One region of the Arthrobacter sp. 05N425 genome, then DNA from elsewhere that is predicted to be linked to it. Evidence: riboswitches for the same ligand, from Rfam matches in the RefSeq annotation. Region 1 holds a riboswitch; each other region holds the start of a gene.
The links. Region 1 has a riboswitch for cyclic di-AMP ahead of AC1DGE_RS12725 (NlpC/P60 family protein). Riboswitches for the same ligand answer to the same signal wherever they lie in the genome.
Positions count from the first base shown of each region.

Region 2: linked by a shared signal. The riboswitch ahead of AC1DGE_RS02160 (hypothetical protein) and the one ahead of AC1DGE_RS12725 (NlpC/P60 family protein) in region 1 are both predicted to bind cyclic di-AMP.
Region 3: linked by a shared signal. The riboswitch ahead of AC1DGE_RS14795 (aggregation-promoting factor C-terminal-like domain-containing protein) and the one ahead of AC1DGE_RS12725 (NlpC/P60 family protein) in region 1 are both predicted to bind cyclic di-AMP.

Region 1 is NZ_JBFTMU010000009.1:48,805-54,324, forward strand. It holds gene serC (phosphoserine transaminase) at 1-562, opposite strand, end outside; gene AC1DGE_RS12715 (iron-dependent transcriptional repressor DtxR) at 878-1,570, shown strand; cyclic di-AMP (ydaO/yuaA leader) riboswitch at 1,713-1,932, shown strand; gene AC1DGE_RS12720 (M23 family metallopeptidase) at 1,937-2,755, shown strand; cyclic di-AMP (ydaO/yuaA leader) riboswitch at 2,902-3,060, shown strand; gene AC1DGE_RS12725 (NlpC/P60 family protein) at 3,324-4,088, shown strand; gene AC1DGE_RS12730 (HNH endonuclease) at 4,333-4,833, shown strand; gene mobA (molybdenum cofactor guanylyltransferase) at 4,898-5,520, shown strand, end outside.
Region 2 is NZ_JBFTMU010000001.1:469,056-474,575, forward strand. It holds gene AC1DGE_RS02150 (helix-turn-helix transcriptional regulator) at 1-80, opposite strand, end outside; gene AC1DGE_RS02155 (dihydrofolate reductase family protein) at 339-896, shown strand; gene AC1DGE_RS02160 (hypothetical protein) at 992-1,753, opposite strand; cyclic di-AMP (ydaO/yuaA leader) riboswitch at 1,758-1,923, opposite strand; gene AC1DGE_RS02165 (hypothetical protein) at 2,125-2,379, shown strand; gene AC1DGE_RS02170 (DNA alkylation repair protein) at 2,382-2,993, opposite strand; gene AC1DGE_RS02175 (Ig-like domain-containing protein) at 3,112-5,520, opposite strand, start outside.
Region 3 is NZ_JBFTMU010000014.1:111,304-116,823, forward strand. It holds gene upp (uracil phosphoribosyltransferase) at 1-402, shown strand, start outside; gene AC1DGE_RS14790 (VOC family protein) at 499-876, shown strand; gene AC1DGE_RS14795 (aggregation-promoting factor C-terminal-like domain-containing protein) at 997-1,719, opposite strand; cyclic di-AMP (ydaO/yuaA leader) riboswitch at 1,718-1,898, opposite strand; gene AC1DGE_RS14800 (glycosyltransferase family 39 protein) at 2,111-4,147, opposite strand; gene AC1DGE_RS14805 (bifunctional glycosyltransferase family 2/GtrA family protein) at 4,148-5,520, opposite strand, start outside.

The sequences.
Region 1 (5,520 bases):
CGGCGACGTCCACGTCCAGGCCGCCGGCCGCGGAGGTGGCATCCACCAGCACGAGGGAGCCTGCATCGGCGCCGGCCACGCGCTTGACCGGCGCGGCGACACCGGTGGAGGTCTCATTCTGCGGCCACGCGTAGGCATCGACGCCGGCCTCGGCCCGCGCCTCGGGTCGGGTGCCGGGCTCGGATTTGATGATCGAGGACTCGGCCAGGAACGGTGCCTTGTTGGTGGCCGCGGCAAACTTCGAGCCGAATTCGCCGAAAGATAGGTGCTGCGCCTTGTTTTCCACGAGGCCGAAGCTGGCAATGTCCCAGAACGCCGTGGACCCGCCGACGCCGAGGATGACCTCGTAGCCCTCCGGGGCGCGGAAGAAGTCGCTCAGTCCGCTCCGGACCGATCCCACGAGGTTCTTGACCGGGGCCTGGCGGTGCGAGGTCCCCAGCAGCGTCGCCGCCGCCGCAGACAGGGCCTCCATCTGCTCCGGCCGGACCTTCGACGGGCCGGCGCCAAACCGGCCGTCCTTGGGCAGGAGGTTCGCGGGGATGGTGATGCTGGTGTCGCTCACAGGGGCTCCAATTTTCGGCTGGGTGTGTGGCGTGGCTTGGACGGGCTCTGCCGGGCGTGACCGGGACCCGCTATTTATTCTGCCCGACGGCCCCACGCGGGTGGGAATAAAGCCCGTCATAGTCCGGTCATTGAGACGGCGACCCGGCGCCGGGCGGGGCGTAGTCCACAGGTCCGCGCGGCAGCCCACAGATTATCCGGACTAATTCAAAATAGGCTAGGCTGTGCGGTGACGTACGGCGGATCTCGCCAGGGCGCAACCCGCACGCTGTACGGTGGGAATGACGCAAGGACGGCGCTCGAGGAGCTGAGCTGAATGACGGATCTGATCGATACCACCGAGATGTATCTCCGGACCATCCTGGAACTTGAAGAAGAGAACATCATCGCCCTCCGCGCCCGCATCGCCGAGCGGCTTCGTCACTCCGGCCCCACCGTTTCCCAGACCGTCGGCCGCATGGAGCGCGACGGCCTCGTGGTTGTCTCCGGCGACCGGCACCTTGAACTGACCGAAACGGGCCGGAAGCGCGCCATCGAGGTCATGCGCAAGCACCGCCTGGCCGAACGGCTACTTGCCGACGTGATCGGGCTCGACTGGGCCTACGTCCATGAGGAAGCGTGCCGCTGGGAGCACGTGATGAGCGAACGGGTCGAGCGCCGCATTTTCGAAATGCTGGACCACCCGACCGTGTCCCCCTACGGGAACCCGATTCCCGGACTCGCCGAACTGGGCGGGCTTCCGACGCCGGACCGCGGCGCCGTGGTCAACCTGCTTGACGCCATGGCCGGCTACGGCGCCGACTCGCGGATCACCGTGAGCCGGCTGGCCGAGCCGATCCAGGTCGAGCCGGAGCTGCTGGTCCAGCTGGACGAGGGCGGAATCCGTCCGGGCGCCAGGGTGTCGCTGGAGCGGGTGGGGGAGTACATCTCGGTCCGGGTCCCCGACATTGAAGGCGCCCTCGAGCTGCCTCCCGAGGTCGCCGCCCATGTGTTCGTCACGCTCGGGTAACCTGGCGTCAAAATCCTTCCGCCGGACAGCCGGTAAGTTGTGCACAGGCGAGATAACGGAATTATTACCGCCTGCCTTAATCCCCTATAGTTGATGACTAGCACTGATACTAAAGCGTTATCTGATCCGGAGCCGAGCTCTGCCAGCGGATCAGCCGGCGATTCACCTTCTGGCAGAGGCGGGGGAACCACAACCGGCTGTTGATTCAACAGCCTTGGGGTGAAGTCCGCTAGCGGCAAGCAATTCAAACTGGGACCTCCGTGGATGCCCCTGCGTCTGGATGCTTGCACCGGCGGACCGGGTCTTTGATCTCTCTGACCCGAATCCGACAGCTAACTTCGCAGGCTATCCAGAGAGGAACCGTTCTTGACCACCCAGACCGTCAGGGGCCGCCGTCGTGCGACCGGTCCCGCTCCGGAGCCACGCCCGGCCGCCGTCGTCCTCGACGAGCGCCCGCGTGACGCGCACCGCGAAGCGCGCCGCGGCCGGCGCAGCGCGTTCCGTCAGGTAACAGACTTCGCCGCTGTCAGCGGCGTGGGGCAGAAGGCAGGCATTGCCCTGGCCGCCACGGGTTTGGTCCTCACCGTTACAGTTCCGGCCACCGGCCCCGTGATGGCCACCGATGCGGCCAGGTCCGGTTCGGTTTCCGCGGCGGCCCAGCCCGAGGTCAAGGCCCCGGCCGCCGAAATCAACTTCAACCGCACGGCCGTCACCACCAAGGGTGACCCGGACAGCAAGCTCAAGCAGTTGCTGAGCGCGCAGTCCGTCGGCAGCATCACCCGGGCAGCCTCCGCGGGCAGCCTCGGGGCGCCGCTGGATTCCATGGTCACGGCCTCGCCGTTCGGCTACCGGGTCAGTCCCATCACGGGAGCCGTCGGGGAATTCCACCGGGGCCAGGACTACGCGGCCCAGTGCGGCACTCCTGTACATGCCGCCGCGAGCGGCACCGTAACCTTTTCCGGCTGGCACCCCTACGGGGGCGGCAACCGGGTCGTGATCGACCATGGCAACGGCCTGGAGACCACGTACAACCACTTGTCGTCGTCCGACGTCCACGTGGGCCAGCAGGTCTCACGTGGCGATGTGGTGGCGATGAGCGGGACCACCGGCGCCTCCACCGGCTGCCACCTCCACTTCGAGGTGATGGTCAACGGGGAAGTTGTTGACCCGCTCGGCTGGCTTTAGCCAAGCCGAGGGACCACTCGCATTTCTGTGACACGCCGTGATCTGAATGTGACATTGAGTCCCAACTGCTGTACCGTATGAAGCACGCCAACTTCTCCGAAGTTGGCGCTCTTGAGTGGATTGCCTAACTCTGCCACCGCTCAAGGTCCGTTCGCATGACATCGTCTGGCAGGGGCGGGGGAACCAATTTTGGTCTTCGCAAGAAGACCTTGGGGTTAAGTCGCAAAGCTTCCCAGGAAGCAGCGCGGCCGGGTGACTCCCATCCGAATCCGACAGCTCACCTCGTAGGCATTGGGAGAGGCTACTTTCGTGTCTTCACGCCACAATGCTGCGCGTTCTCGCGCTGGCGAGGCTCAGTTGAGCCCGCTGAATTCCATGCTCCGTGCCGCCCTTGCCGGCGCCCGGACTGGATCACACAACGCAGTTCCCGCTTTTGGCGCGTCTTCGCAGTACACCCTTCGCTAAGAAACCCGTTTCGGGGCGATCCGGCGTACCCCCAAGATGCCGGAGCGTCCTCAGTCCCGCCTGCAAGCAGCGCGGACCCAAGGATCACGAAAGAGAGAACTGAATGACTACTCGTGCAACCATTGCACGCCACCGCGCGGAGGTCACCAAGACCAACTCGCTGGCTGTCATTGCTAAGGCCGTCGGCGACAACGCCGGTGGTATGGGTCGCCAGGCCGCGGTTATCGCCGCAGCCTCCGGCCTGGTCCTGACCAGTGGTATCGCAGCCAACGCTGCCGAGACCAACGTTCAGCGTGAATCGACTTCCGCTTCGGCCATGGAAGTACAGTCCAACGCACCGGCCACGATCTCCGCGGCCTCCAGCATCGCGATCTCCTACGAGAAGCCTGCTGTCACCACCGCGCCGGCTCCGGTTGTCGAGGCGGTCAAGCCCGTCGTCAACGTCCAGGAAGCGGACACCGCCGTCACCGGTACCGGAACTGGTACCGGCACCGCGGTTACCGCATCGCTGGCCACCAAGGCTCCGGCCGCCGTCAGCGGCATGGGCGCTTCGATCGCCGCTGCTGCCTACGCACAGATCGGTGTCTCCCAGGACTGCACCATGCTGGCCACCAACGCGCTGGCCGCAGTCGGCGTCCACTACCACGGCTGGCCGGCGGGTTACCTGTCCCTGGGCCGCACCGTGAGCGCCGCCGAGGCCCAGCCGGGCGACCTCGCCTACTACCAGAACGGCGGCATGGGCATGGCCCACATCGCCGTTTACGTCGGCAACGGCATGGCCGTCCATGGCGGTTGGAACGGCGGCACCACCGCGCTGTACAGCGTCAACGTGGGCTCCGGCCCGGTCTTCATCCGCGTCGGCGGCTAGGACTTAGGCGCGTCTAACGCCTGAAGCTTTGTGAAGGACCCCTGCCCTCGCGGCAGGGGTCCTTTGCAGTTTGCGGCTCGTTCGCGCCCGACCGCCGAGGCGCGGCCAGGAAGCCCGGGGAAAGAAAAATTCGGCAATCCGGGCGTTCGGTGTTTACTCTTGTGGTGTCGATCCATAGCCCGACCATGCACAGGGCAGCCGGCCCTCGTGCCCCTGGCGGGTGCGGCCGTGAAGAGGTATGCGGATGCGCACTCTCGTTCTGAATGCTGGATATGAACCGCTGGCGGTAGTCACCTTCCGCCGGGCGCTGGTGCTTGTACTGACCGGGAAGGCCAGCGTGGTGGCCGAGGGGGATGACCCCGTGGTGGGCCCGCAGGATATCCTCGGCCGACCGACGGTGATCCTGCTTAACCGGTACATCAGGCCGCGCTACAACACCCTGACGGCCGTGAGCCGCAGGGGAGTGCTCCGCAGGGACAACCACCGTTGCGCCTACTGCGGCAAGGCTGCCCACACCATCGACCATGTCCACCCCAAGTCGCGGGGCGGGGCGGATTCCTGGGAGAACCTGGTGGCGGCCTGCCTGCGCTGCAACAACGCCAAGGGAGACCACACGCCCGCCGAAATGGGCTGGAAACTGGGCTTCGTTCCCGGGCCGCCGAAGGGCACGATCTGGCAGATCAAGGAACTGGAGAAGCCGACGCCCGCCTGGGATCCGTTCCTGCTCCCCGAAAAGGCGCACTGAGCAGGCGCACCGGCGTCGCGGGCTGACCCGGCCGCGGTGAGGCCGATGCGGCTAGGCTGGGCTGGTGGAATTTGACGCTGTTGTACTCGCCGGGGGCCGGTCCGCCAGGCTTGGCGGCGTACCCAAGGCCCGGCTGACGGTCGACGGCGGCACCCTGCTAAGTCGGTCACTGCAGGCTGCCCGGGGCGCCCGCCGGACCGTCGTCGTCGGCCCCGACCCCGGCGACCTCCCACCAGATGTGCTCGGCTGTCGCGAGGACCCGCCGTTTGGCGGACCCGCCGCCGCGATTGCCGCCGGCCTTTCCGCCCTGGCCGCCGTTGGGCGCGGCGAGCCCGCCGCAGCCGGCGCGGCCTCGCTGACCCTCGTGCTGGCCTGCGACATGCCCCGCGTGGCCGACGCCGTCCGCGCCTTGCTCGACGCACTGGCTGATGTCCTCGCCAATGCCCCGGGTGACGCCGCGGCCGGCCCCGTCGACGGGTTCGTGGCCGTTTCGGCGGACGGCCGCCTGCAACCCCTCGTGGGACTTTATGGCACGGCCGCGCTAGAACGCGCCGTCGCCGACGCGGCGCGGCGGAACGCCCTCGAGGGGGGCTCAGTGTTCTCCCTCCTTGCTAGTCTTGAGCTGCGGCAGGTTCCGGTTCCGTCGGGTTCCACCGATGATGTGGACACTTGGGACGACGCCTCCGC
Region 2 (5,520 bases), on a different contig from region 1:
TGCGCCAGGTCCTCCTGGGTCAGCCCGGCCTCCTTGCGGGTCCGGCGGATCCCCTCGGCAATCGCCGCCACGTCGCTCACTGGCACTCCCCTTCGCTGCGCGCACACCATGCCGCGGTCTGATGTCCCGGCTTCGCCATATCGGCATCATTTTGCCGATCCCTCAGCAGGGCTCTCCTAATAGTGCCCGAATATTGCCCATTCGGCAACATACTGCCGAAATTGGTTTGTCGCGAGCCTACGGCACGAGCTTGGAGCCCAAAACGGCAGGATGTTGCCGTCCACCGGGGACGAGCGCCGCCTTCCCGCATCGCTTCGTCCGGGCGTAGGCTCTGGCCCATGCGAAAGATCATTCTGGCCCTCCAGGTCTCCCTCGACGGTTTTTTCGAGGGGCCGAACGGAGAGATTGACTGGCACATGGTGGACGAGGAGCTCCACAGCCACTTCAACGAGCAACTGGCCTCTATGGGCGCCTTCCTGGACGGCCGCGTGACCTACGAACTGATGGCCGACTTCTGGCCGACGGCGGACCAGGATCCGTCCAGTACACCGGCTATGGTCGAGTTCGCCAAAATTTGGCGGGACATGCCGAAGATTGTCTACTCCAGGACGCTGGAACGGGCCGACTGGAACACCACGGTGGTGCGCGACGTCGTCGCCGATGACGTGCTGGCACTGAAGGCGCAGCCCGGCGGCGACTTGGCACTGGGCGGGGCTGACCTCGCCGATACCTTCCGCCGGCTCGGGCTCATTGACGAGTACTGGATTTATGTCCACCCGGTGCTGATCGGGCGGGGGAATCCCTTGTTCAAGTCAGCAGACGACAGGACCGCGCTCACGCTCGCCGGCACCCGCGCGTTTGGCAACGGCGTCGTCCTGCTGCGGTACGCCGGCTGAGCTCACCGGCCGGCGTAAACGTGCGCAAAAGCCGGTGGCCAGCTGCCGTTTAGCAGCCGACCACCGGCCCTGGAAAGAGGTTCTTAAGCTTTTTGCTATGCGCTGGCGCGGACGAAGGTCACGCCACCCGTGGCGGTCAGCCAGGACAGCGGGTGCTTGATCGTCTGGTTGCTGCCGTTCATGCCACCGCTGATGGCCATGCCGTCACCGGCGTAGATGGCGACGTGGCCGGACTGGACGATCATGTCGCCGGGCTGCGGGGCACCCACAACCTTGCCGTAGCCCATGAACTGCTGGGGACCGAGGTCGCCCACGTGGATACCGGCCGCACCGAGGGCCTTCTCCACCATGGCGGTGCAGTCCTGGGTGATGCCGATCTGGCTGTAGGCGGCCGAAAGCATCGCGGCGTTGGCTCCGCCGGCTGCCGAGGCAGGTGCCACGGCCGCCTTCGCCTGAACGCTGACCTGCGGCGCTGCCGGCGCGAGCACCGGAGCAGGGGCAGGCGCGACAGCCGGAGCGGCGGCAACCGCAGGGGCGGTGACGGGCTTAGGCTGCTCGATCACGGGCGCCGGCGTGGTAGCGACTGCCGGGCGGGCGAAGCTGATCTGAACTGCGGAATCAGCGGTAACCGGCGCGGAGACCTTGCTGCCGACGTCAACCGACGAAGCGGGGGCGGTCTTGTTTTCGGCCGGGGCAACGGCTGCATTGGCTGCCATTCCGCTCGTGAGGACGAGGCCGGAGGCTGCGAAGATTACTGCGGCCTGACGACCGATGGTGCCTGATTTGCCCGAGAATGCTGAGGCCCGTCCGGCGGATGCGTCGGAACGATGGCGCGCAGAAGTAATGCTTGAAGTCATGTTTGTAGCCTCTCCCAATGCCTGCGAGGTGAGCTGTCGGATTCGGATGGGAGGCACCCGGCCGCGGGCCCGTCAATGCGGGCGCTGTGCGGCTTCACCCCAAGACCTGCTAAAACTGCAGGTCAAAAGTGGTTTCCCCGTCTCTGCCAGAAAGGTTGCATTCGGATCCCAGGCCGCGGCAGAGTTAGGCAATCGGCTCGGGAGCGCCCGTATCGGAAACAAACAGGCACCCATCTACGGTAACGGGCCCGGGCGGGAATGTCACATTCAGATAACGGAGCCGTGTCCTGGCGCGGAAGAAAGCCTAGGACGCTGCTAGCTGCCAGCCATAGGATGAGGGCACCCAGCATTCCCCGAGTGGAGGCCCCGTTATGAACAGCCACTGTGTCGCAATTTGCCAGCTCAGCGATCAGCCGCAGGAGGATTTCGACGTCAACACAGAGCTGCTGGTTCTCGAGGGAAAGGAAATCCACGTAGCCACGTGGGACGCGGAACCGCGCGACGGCGGCTTCGATATCCACGTCCTGAATGACCGTGTGGACGCGCTCGGTTTTATGGTGGTGACCGACTGGCAGTTCCTCGACGGAAAGGCGTATGCCGTCGTGGAGCGCCGGCCCGGCACGTAGCGCTACTTCGCCGTCCCGGAGGTGACGGCAGCGATCGCCTCCCTCACCAGACCGGCGTCGTCCGGGGTGCCCGACTCCGCCAGTGCGGCCTGGCGCCGGTAACGGTCCCAATCCCCTCCACCGGCCCGTAGCTCGCGGAGCGGCGCCATCAGGGCCGCCCGCCGCAGCCAATCGTCCGGGTCCTGCAGCCAGCGGCCCAGCACGGTTTCCGCGCGGGAACGGTTTTGGCCGTCCAGTCCCGCAATCAGCGGCCCGACGACATCGGTCGCCAGCGGATCGGCCAGCTCGCGCAGGCGCGCAGTCCGCAGGAAACCCTCGATCCGGGTCAGGTCCGAATTGTCCAGCAGGGCCAGGCTGGACTGCAGCAGGACGACGGCGGCAAGGCGGCGTTCGAAGACGGGCACCTCCCACAACTCCGAGCTGAGGGCGGTGACATCGTCGCGGCCGAGTGACCGGTACCGGCGCAGCGCGTCGCGGACAGTGCCGCGGACGGCGCCAACCGAGGAGCCATAGCTCCCCAGGCCCGGGCCGTATCGCGCCTGCGCTTCCTCGGCCCGCTGCCACGAGCTCTCACGCAGCAGCGCCGCGTCAATGAAGTCACCGGCCTCGCTCATGGATCCATTCTGTCGTGCGGGGGCCGGCTAGGCCTAAGCAGCTGCGTCCTCCCGCGGGAAACCGTCGGCGAGCGCAGTGTCCTACGCGGACCGCTGGGGCCCGGGGGGCCCGCACGCGCTAGCCGGTCACCAGTCTGGTTGAGCTATTCCAGGTCAACCGCCCGTGCTGGAAGTCCGACGCCCGGCCCACGGACACTGCGTACTCGTCCCGGGTCGGATATCCCAGACGTCCCCTTTCCCTGCCGAGGGCCGTCCACTTGGCACGGATCGCACCGAGGACATAGTGCGACCCGGTCTTCGCCGACCAGTAGATCGATGCACCGCCCGAGCCTGTGAAGTGGCTGTAACGTCCCACGCCATCAGGGGTGCGCGTCTCGTCTGACGTCGGATAGCCCAGCAGCCCCCGTTCCCTGCCCAGGGCCGACCACTTGGCACGGACCGCGCCCGTGATGAAGTGCGCCCCGGTGCTTGGCGTCCAGTAGATCGATGAACCGCCCGAACCTGTGAAGTGGCTGTAACGTCCCACGCCATCAGGGGTGCGCGCCTCGTCCGACGTCGGATAGCCCAGCAGCCCCCGTTCCCTGCCCAGGGCCGACCACTTGGCACGGACCGCGCCCGTGATGAGGTGCGCCCCGGTGCTTGGCGTCCAGTAAATGGATGCCCCGCCGGAGCCGGCGAAGTGTTCATACCGCCCGATCGTGTCCGGGGTTGTCAGCTGGTCGGTGGTGGGGAACCCCAGGACGCCGGCAGCGCCGCCCGCGGCCTTGTAGCGGGCATAGATCGCGCCTGCGACCCAATGGGCCCCGGTGGACGGGGACCAGCAGATCACGCCCTTGGTGTAGTCCTGGCATTTCCCTGCCCCCACCGGGTACTCCAAGGTCAGCGACCTGCCGAGGACAGACCGCGGGTCACCGGCATTGGTCTGGTACGCCTTCAGGCCGATGGGATCGTCGACGCCCATTCCGGTGAGCATTACTTTCTGTGCTCCTTGGCCGTCGTCCGCGGTCAGCAGATAGTAGGTGTCGGCGGTTCCGGCCTGACCGACCACCGTCGGCTTGAACGTCACGCTCTGATGTGCGGACTCTCCAGGCGGGATCACCAGGCCTTCCGAGATTGGAACGGTGGTGGAGAATACACCCTCCGGCGCCTTGGCCTTGGTGATCGTCAGGGGGATGTTGCCAGTGTTAGTAATGGTGAAATCCCGGGTGGCCGCAGCGCCGGCAGGCACATCACCAAAGTCCAGGGATGCCGGCAGCTGCAGATGCGCTACGCCCGACACGGCGGTCGCCGTCACCGGTACCGTGAGTGATCCTCGGTCGCTCGTGATGAGGAGCTGATCAGCCACCGGGGTTGCCGTCGTCGGACTGAAGGTGACGGACACCGGAACGGAAGTAAGGGGTTGAATCTTCTGTCCCACGGCCGGCAGCGTGGCCGGGTCGACCGCAAGCTGGGCGTTGCCCGGCAAGGTGACGCCGGTGATCGTGGCGACGCTCGTGCCGGTGTTGACCACGTTTACGGTCTGGCGACTGCTGGTCTGGGTCGGCACGTCGGTGAATACCAGGGTGGGCGGCGTTGCCCCCAGGCCGTCCTTGGTGCCGACGCCGTGAACCCCCAGAAGGTCCGTCTCGCCGTCGGAGGTTTTGACGGTCAACGTCCCGTCGACCTGTCCGGCTACGGTCGGCGAGAAGGTGGCCGGGACCGTCATGGTTCCGCCTTTGGCAAGCGTCCGGGGCAGTGTGAGGGCCTCGATCCCGAACGGCGCAGGTGCTGCGACGGAACTGACCGTAACAGCCCTGCTGGCGGTGATGATCAGGTTCCCTTTCACGGTGGTGCCTACCGCGGCGGTTCCCAGGTCCGTGTTTGTCGCCCCAACCGCTGAGGTCGTCGGGGCACCGAAGCCGATCACGTGCCCGTCCCGGGTTCCCACGTAGACGCGCCCGTTGTCAGTGGCAACCGTGGAAAACTTGGCGGCGGTGCCCAGCGGGGCCGCGAAAACCTGCTGAAGCTTACCGGTGCTGTCCGGCATTGCGCGGTAGGCACGGAGTTCCGCGCCGGTACCGGTGGGTCCCGTTACGTACACGGCCCAGACCAGGGCGGTGGAGGCGTTTGTACCGTTGGAGGTCACCGTGGGCGCCCCGGAGGTGTACCCGAAGGTACCAATGGACGTACCGACGGAGGCCAGCTGGATGCCGCCGGTGCTGCTGGCCAACAGCTTGTGCGCACGCAGGTAGCCCTTGTTCTCCACGGTGTAGATGTACCCGCCGTTTGTGGTCCCGAGGAACGCGGGCCTGCCCCAGACGCCACTGTACGGCCCGGCGCCGTCGAGGACGGCGTCCGTTCCGCCGCTCCCCTGCCCCATACCGCCCAGGTTGTCCCGGTCCAGCAGGTAGACCCGGCCGTCCTTGCCGACCTGGACCATCAGGCGAGGGTGGGCCGTGGTGCCGTAGCCGGTGGGGATGGCGATCGGGGCACCGGAACCCAGGTCGGCATCGTTCTGATCCAACTTGGCGTTGTTGGCCGGGCTGAA
Region 3 (5,520 bases), on a different contig from region 1:
GCCGGTCTCGGCATGCTGGAGGGCATGACCAAGCTGGTGCCCACCGCCGAGGTCGGCTTCCTGGGCATGGCCCGGGACGAAGAGACCCTGGACATCATCACCTACGCCGAGCGCCTCCCGGAGAACCTGACAGACCGGCAGATCTTCGTCCTGGACCCGATGCTCGCCACCGGCGGCACCCTGCGCGAGGCGATCAAGTTCCTCTTCAAGCGCGGCGCGTCGGACGTCACCTGCATCTGCCTGCTGGCCGCCCCGGAGGGCCTGGCCAAGCTGGAAGAAGAGCTCTCGGACGCCAACGTGACCATCGTGCTGGCCTCCATCGACGAGAAGCTCAACGAAAAGTCGTACATTGTGCCCGGGCTGGGCGACGCCGGAGACCGCCTGTACGGCATCGCGGTCTAGCCGCCGGCATGCACTGCTGCCCTCGCGGGTAGGGCGGTTGAAACGTCCCCGCGGTCAAGGGTTCCGGCGTAAGGCGTCCGGGACTAGCCTGTGCCCATGGACTGGAAACTTGAACTCGTGTTTGTCCCCGTGTCGGATGTGGACCGGGCCAAGGACTTCTATGTGAACAAGGTCGGCTTCAACGCCGACTACGACGAACGGCCCACGCCAGGCATCCGTTTCGTCCAGCTGACCCCGCCGGGTTCCGGGTGCTCGATCGCGATTGGCGAAGGCCTCAACGACGCCCCGCCCGGCACCGCCCCCGGCCTGCAGCTGGTCGTCAGCGACATCCAGGCGGCGCACCAGCAACTCAAGGCCAACGGTGTGGACGTCAGCGACATCGATGTCCAGGACTGGGGGCATTTCGTCTACTTCGCCGATCCCGACGGCAACAAATGGGGGGTGCAGTACATTCCCAACCGTCCGAACGGCTAGCGCGGCGGCGCGGTTCCGTAGCGCGGCCCGTATTCCGCAGGCGGCGCGGCGGCAGGCGCACGTGAGGCCCCGGATCCAAGGATCCGGGGCCTCACTCATGGCATGCAGCCTCGGCCGCGCTTAGTACCAGTTGTTCGCGTAGTGGAAGTTCAGGGCGCCGCACGGTGAACCGTAGCGGTCCTGCACGTACTGCAGTCCCCAGTTGATCTGGGTCCGGTAGTTGGTCCGGTAATCGGCGCCGGCGCTGGCCATCTTTTCGGCGGGCAACGATTGGACCACGCCGTAAGCGCCGCTGCTGGCGTTGGTAGCCGTGGTCTTCCAGTCGGACTCCCTGGTCCACAACTTCATCAGGCATTGCATCTCGCTCGGGGCCCAGCCGTGGGCGGGCAGCTGAGAGGCGGCGTAGGCCTGCGCACCGGCGGGGTCGTCAATGGCGACCGGCTTCGCGGGAGCAGGCGCCTTGGCAGCCGGAGCCGGCGCCTTGGCCGCCGGGGCCTTAGCGGGCTTGATTTTGGAGGCCTGGGCCTCCACGCTCATCGGGGCGGGCGAGGTGGGCGTGTTGCTGCCGACGCGTTCGAAGTCCAGGGTCTGCAGGGACGCGGCCGTGTCTTTCGACGCTTCGGCCGTATGCGCTGCAGTGCCGGAGGCCTGGCCCGCGGCCCCTGCCCCCAGCAGGACGGCGAAAGCGGTGGCTACGACGGCGGCGCGCTTGCCGTTGGTCCGGGCACGGGGCCTGGACGGGCTCGAAGTGTGCTTCGCCGGCTCGGCGCGGTGGCGCGCGCGCTCGGCGTCGGACGTGCGTTTAGCGCCTTCTGGGCGCGTGGGTGCCTTGATTTCAGTCATGTTCGCCTCTCAACGCCTACGGAGTTAGCTGTCGGGTTCGGATGCGAAATCCGGCCGCACGGAATATCGACGTGGCGGCTTAACCCCAAGGGTGCATGGATGCAGAATGCCCGGGAACTCTGGGTTCCCCGTCTCTGCCTGGTCCATGGGAATCCGGGTAGCGGCAGAGTTTGGCGTCAGCCCGGACACGCGGCCAGATCGATGGCCGCACCCTAAAACGGTACCGGACTTTCAATCAGATGTCACATTTAGGTAACGGCGGCCCCCTGCTGCGGAGCGGCGTCTTGCCTTCACGACCGCCGCGTGGGTGCCCGTTTCGACGGTTCCGTGCCCGCTCGACGCCGGTAAGCATCGAGCGCGGCGGAGACGGAGGCAAGCGGGGGAGAGGAGCCTACTTCGCCAGCTTGTACACGGTGGCGTTCCCCACGGTCTGGGCCTGGTAGTTGGCCGCGACCCAGCTGGCGACCTCGGAGTTGCCGCCGCGGCCCCCGCCCAGGCCGCCCATGCCGCCGGAGATGAAGTAGCCGATCTCGCCGCGGTCCACCATCGCTTGGAACTGCTCGAGCGTGGGGTACGGGTCGCCGCCGTTCCAGCCGCCCAGCGCGATCACATTGGTGCCGGTGGCGAGTTCCAGGCTGGCGGCCTGGGTGGCGCCGGAGACAATCCCGGACCATTTGGCGCCGGAGGACTTCAGCAACGCTGTCAGCTCGGCCGACGCCGTATCCGCGCCGGGTCCGCCGGGCCCGCCGGCGGCCGCCCCGCTGGAACCGAGGATCCCGCCGTCCGGCCTGCCCGCCGCCCCGAAGCCGCCGCCCATCGCGGACGCGGTGGGCCCGGAGGTGGGGATTGACCCCGAATGCGCCTGGGCCGCCGTCGCCAGCGTCCAGGCGGTGGTCCCGAGCCCGCCGGCCAGCAGTGAAAGGACCACGACGCCGGCCGCAGCGGCTTTGCGGAGCCGGGCCGGGAGCGCCGCCAGGCTGTCCACCCGGAGCAGCAGCGCCGCGGCGGCCAGCACGCCCAGGACGACGGCGATCACCCGGAGCCCGGGCAGCCATGCCGGGTCGCGGCCCAGGAGCACGGCGGACCAGACCGAGGCAGCCAACACCGTCACGGCCAGGACCATCCGAGCGGGCCAGTGGGTCCGGCCGCGCCACAGTTCCGCCGAGCCGATGCCCACCAGGGCCGCGACGGCGGGGGCCAGTGCCACGGCATAGTACGGATGCACGGTGCCGCTCATGAAGCTGAAGATGCCTGCCGTGATCAGCAGCCAGCCGCCCCAGAGCAGGAGCGCGGCACGGGTGGCGGAGCTCCGGGCCTCGCGCCGGGTGAACCACAAACCTGCCACCAGCAGAACCAGGGCCGCCGGCAATAGCCAGGACACTTCGCCGCCGAAACTGGTCCCGAACATCCGGGTGATCCCGGCCGCGCCGCCGAAGCCCACGTTGCCGTTTCCGCCCGGGCCGCCGGCATTTCCGAAAGCATTTCCACCGGGCATCCCGCCGCCGGACCCGGTGATCCGGCCCAGGCCGTTGTAGCCGAAGGTGAGTTCCAGGAAGCTGTTGGTCTCCGACCCCGCCATGTACGGCCGGGCCGAGGCGGGAGTGAGCTGGAACAGCGCCAGGTAGCTGCCGGCCACGACGGCGATCCCCGCCGCGGCGGCGAGGAGGTGCAGGAGCCGGCGGCCGAGGGTGGTGGGTGCCGCCCACAGGTAGGCTAGGGCCAGTCCGGGCACTATCAGGAAGCCCTGCAGCATCTTGATCAGGAACGCCAGGCCGATTACCGCGCCGGCTGCGGCGAGCCATTTCCAGCCGGCCTTTTCGATGGCGCGGGTGGTGAGGTAGGCGGCCAGCACCAGGCACAGGGTGAGCATGGCGTCGGGGTTGTTGAAGCGGAACATCAGGGCTGCCACTGGGGTCAGCGCCAGGGCGCCGCCGGCCAGTAGGCCCGCCGCGGGACCGGACACGCGCTTGACGGTCAGGTACAGAAGTCCAACGGCGGCCACCCCCATCAGCGCCTGGGGAATGAGCATGCTCAGTGCCGAGAAACCGAAGATCCGCCCGGCGAGGGCCGGGATCCAGAGCGCGGCCGGTGGCTTGTCCACCGTGATGGCGTTGCCCGCGTCGAGGGAACCGAACAGCAGCGCGGTCCAGTCCTTGGTGCCGGCCTGGATCGCTGCGGCGTAGAAGGAGTTGGCGTAGCCGGTGGCTTCCAGGTTCCACAGGTACATCACTGCGGTGAAGACCAGCAGCAGGGCCGCCGAGGGCCGCACCCACCACCGCTGTGGTCCGAACAGCAGGCGTGCCCGGCGGTCCTGCGCGGCGGGCGCTCGAGGAGCTGCCGGGCGGGTCGCCGTCGTCGGGTGTGCGGGCGCCGATGCGGGCGTGCTGCCGGCCGGGCCGCCGGTGGCGGGGTCGAGGGTTGCGGTCATTTACTTGGCCGTTTCTGTGTGGGGGAGGGCTGAGGCGTTGGCGTTGGCGTCGGACGCCGGAGCATAGGGAACGGCGCCGGGGGCCGGAGGAATGGGGGCGCCCCGACGGCGGAAGACCACGTGCCGGAACAGCAGGAATTTGATGGCGGTGGCGGCCAGGTTGGCGGCGGTCACTGTGACCAGTTCCAGCCAGCGGTCAGGGGTTCCGCCGGACGTGCCGTGGACGAAGGCGAGCGCACCGGAGGTCAGGGCCAGCCCGATCCCGAAGACCAGCAGCCCCTCGAAATGGTGGCGGGCCGCCTGGCTGCTGCCTTGGATGCCGAAGGTGAAGCGCCGGTTCGCCGCGGTGTTGGCCACCGCGGTAGTGAGCAAGGCAAGGAAGTTGGCCAGCTGCGGGTCAATGATTCCCCGGCAGAGCACGAAGATCAGCAAGTACGCGAGGGTCGAAGCCACCCCGATGCTGCCGAAGCGCACGAGCTGGCCGAAGAGGCTTCCGCCGGGGCTTTGTTCCTGGGCCCGGGACGAAGCCGGCAGCGGTCCGCGGGCCAGGGCGGACCGGAGTTCGGGAACCGGGATCCGGCCCGAGAGCAGGTCCCGGCTCAGCCGGGCCATGCCGCGCAGGTCCGCGATGGCCGTCTGGACGATGTCCACGCTGGAGTCCGGGTCGTCGGTCCAATCGACCGGGACTTCGTGGACGCGCAGGCCGCACCTCTCGGCGAGTACCAGCAGCTCGGTGTCGAAGAACCAGGCGTTGTCCAGCGTGTGCGGGAGAAGCTGCCGGGCCACGTCCGCCCGGATGGCCTTGAAGCCGCACTGGGCGTCGCTGAAGTGGGCGCCCAGGCACGACTGCAGCAGCAGGTTGTAGCTGCGCGAGATGAATTCCCGTTTGGGTCCGCGGACCACATGCGAGTTGTGGGTCAGCCGGGTCCCGATCGCGAGGTCCGAGTGCCCCGAAATGAGCGGGGCCAGCAGGGGGCCGAGCGCCGCCAGGTCGGTGGACAGGTCCACGTCCATGTACGCCAGGAGCGGCGACGGCGAGGCAAGCCACACCTTGCGCAGCGCATTCCCGCGGCCTTTTTCGGCCATGTGGACGACGTTGATCTCCCGGAGCTCACGGGCGACGCGTTCCGCCGTCTGGAGTGTTCCGTCGGTGCTGGCGTTGTCCGCCACCGTGATCCGAAAGGAATGCGGGAAGCAGCCGACAAGGTAGGCGTGCAGCCGGCGTAGGCACGCTTCGAGGTCACGTTCCTCGTTGAACACCGGAATGGTGATATCCAGGACCGGTGTGGTGGTGCGGGTGTCGATGGCTGAACGCAGCCTCCCGGGGCCGGTGAACGCCGGGGTCAACGGGCCCGGCCCGGGCGGCGCGGCCG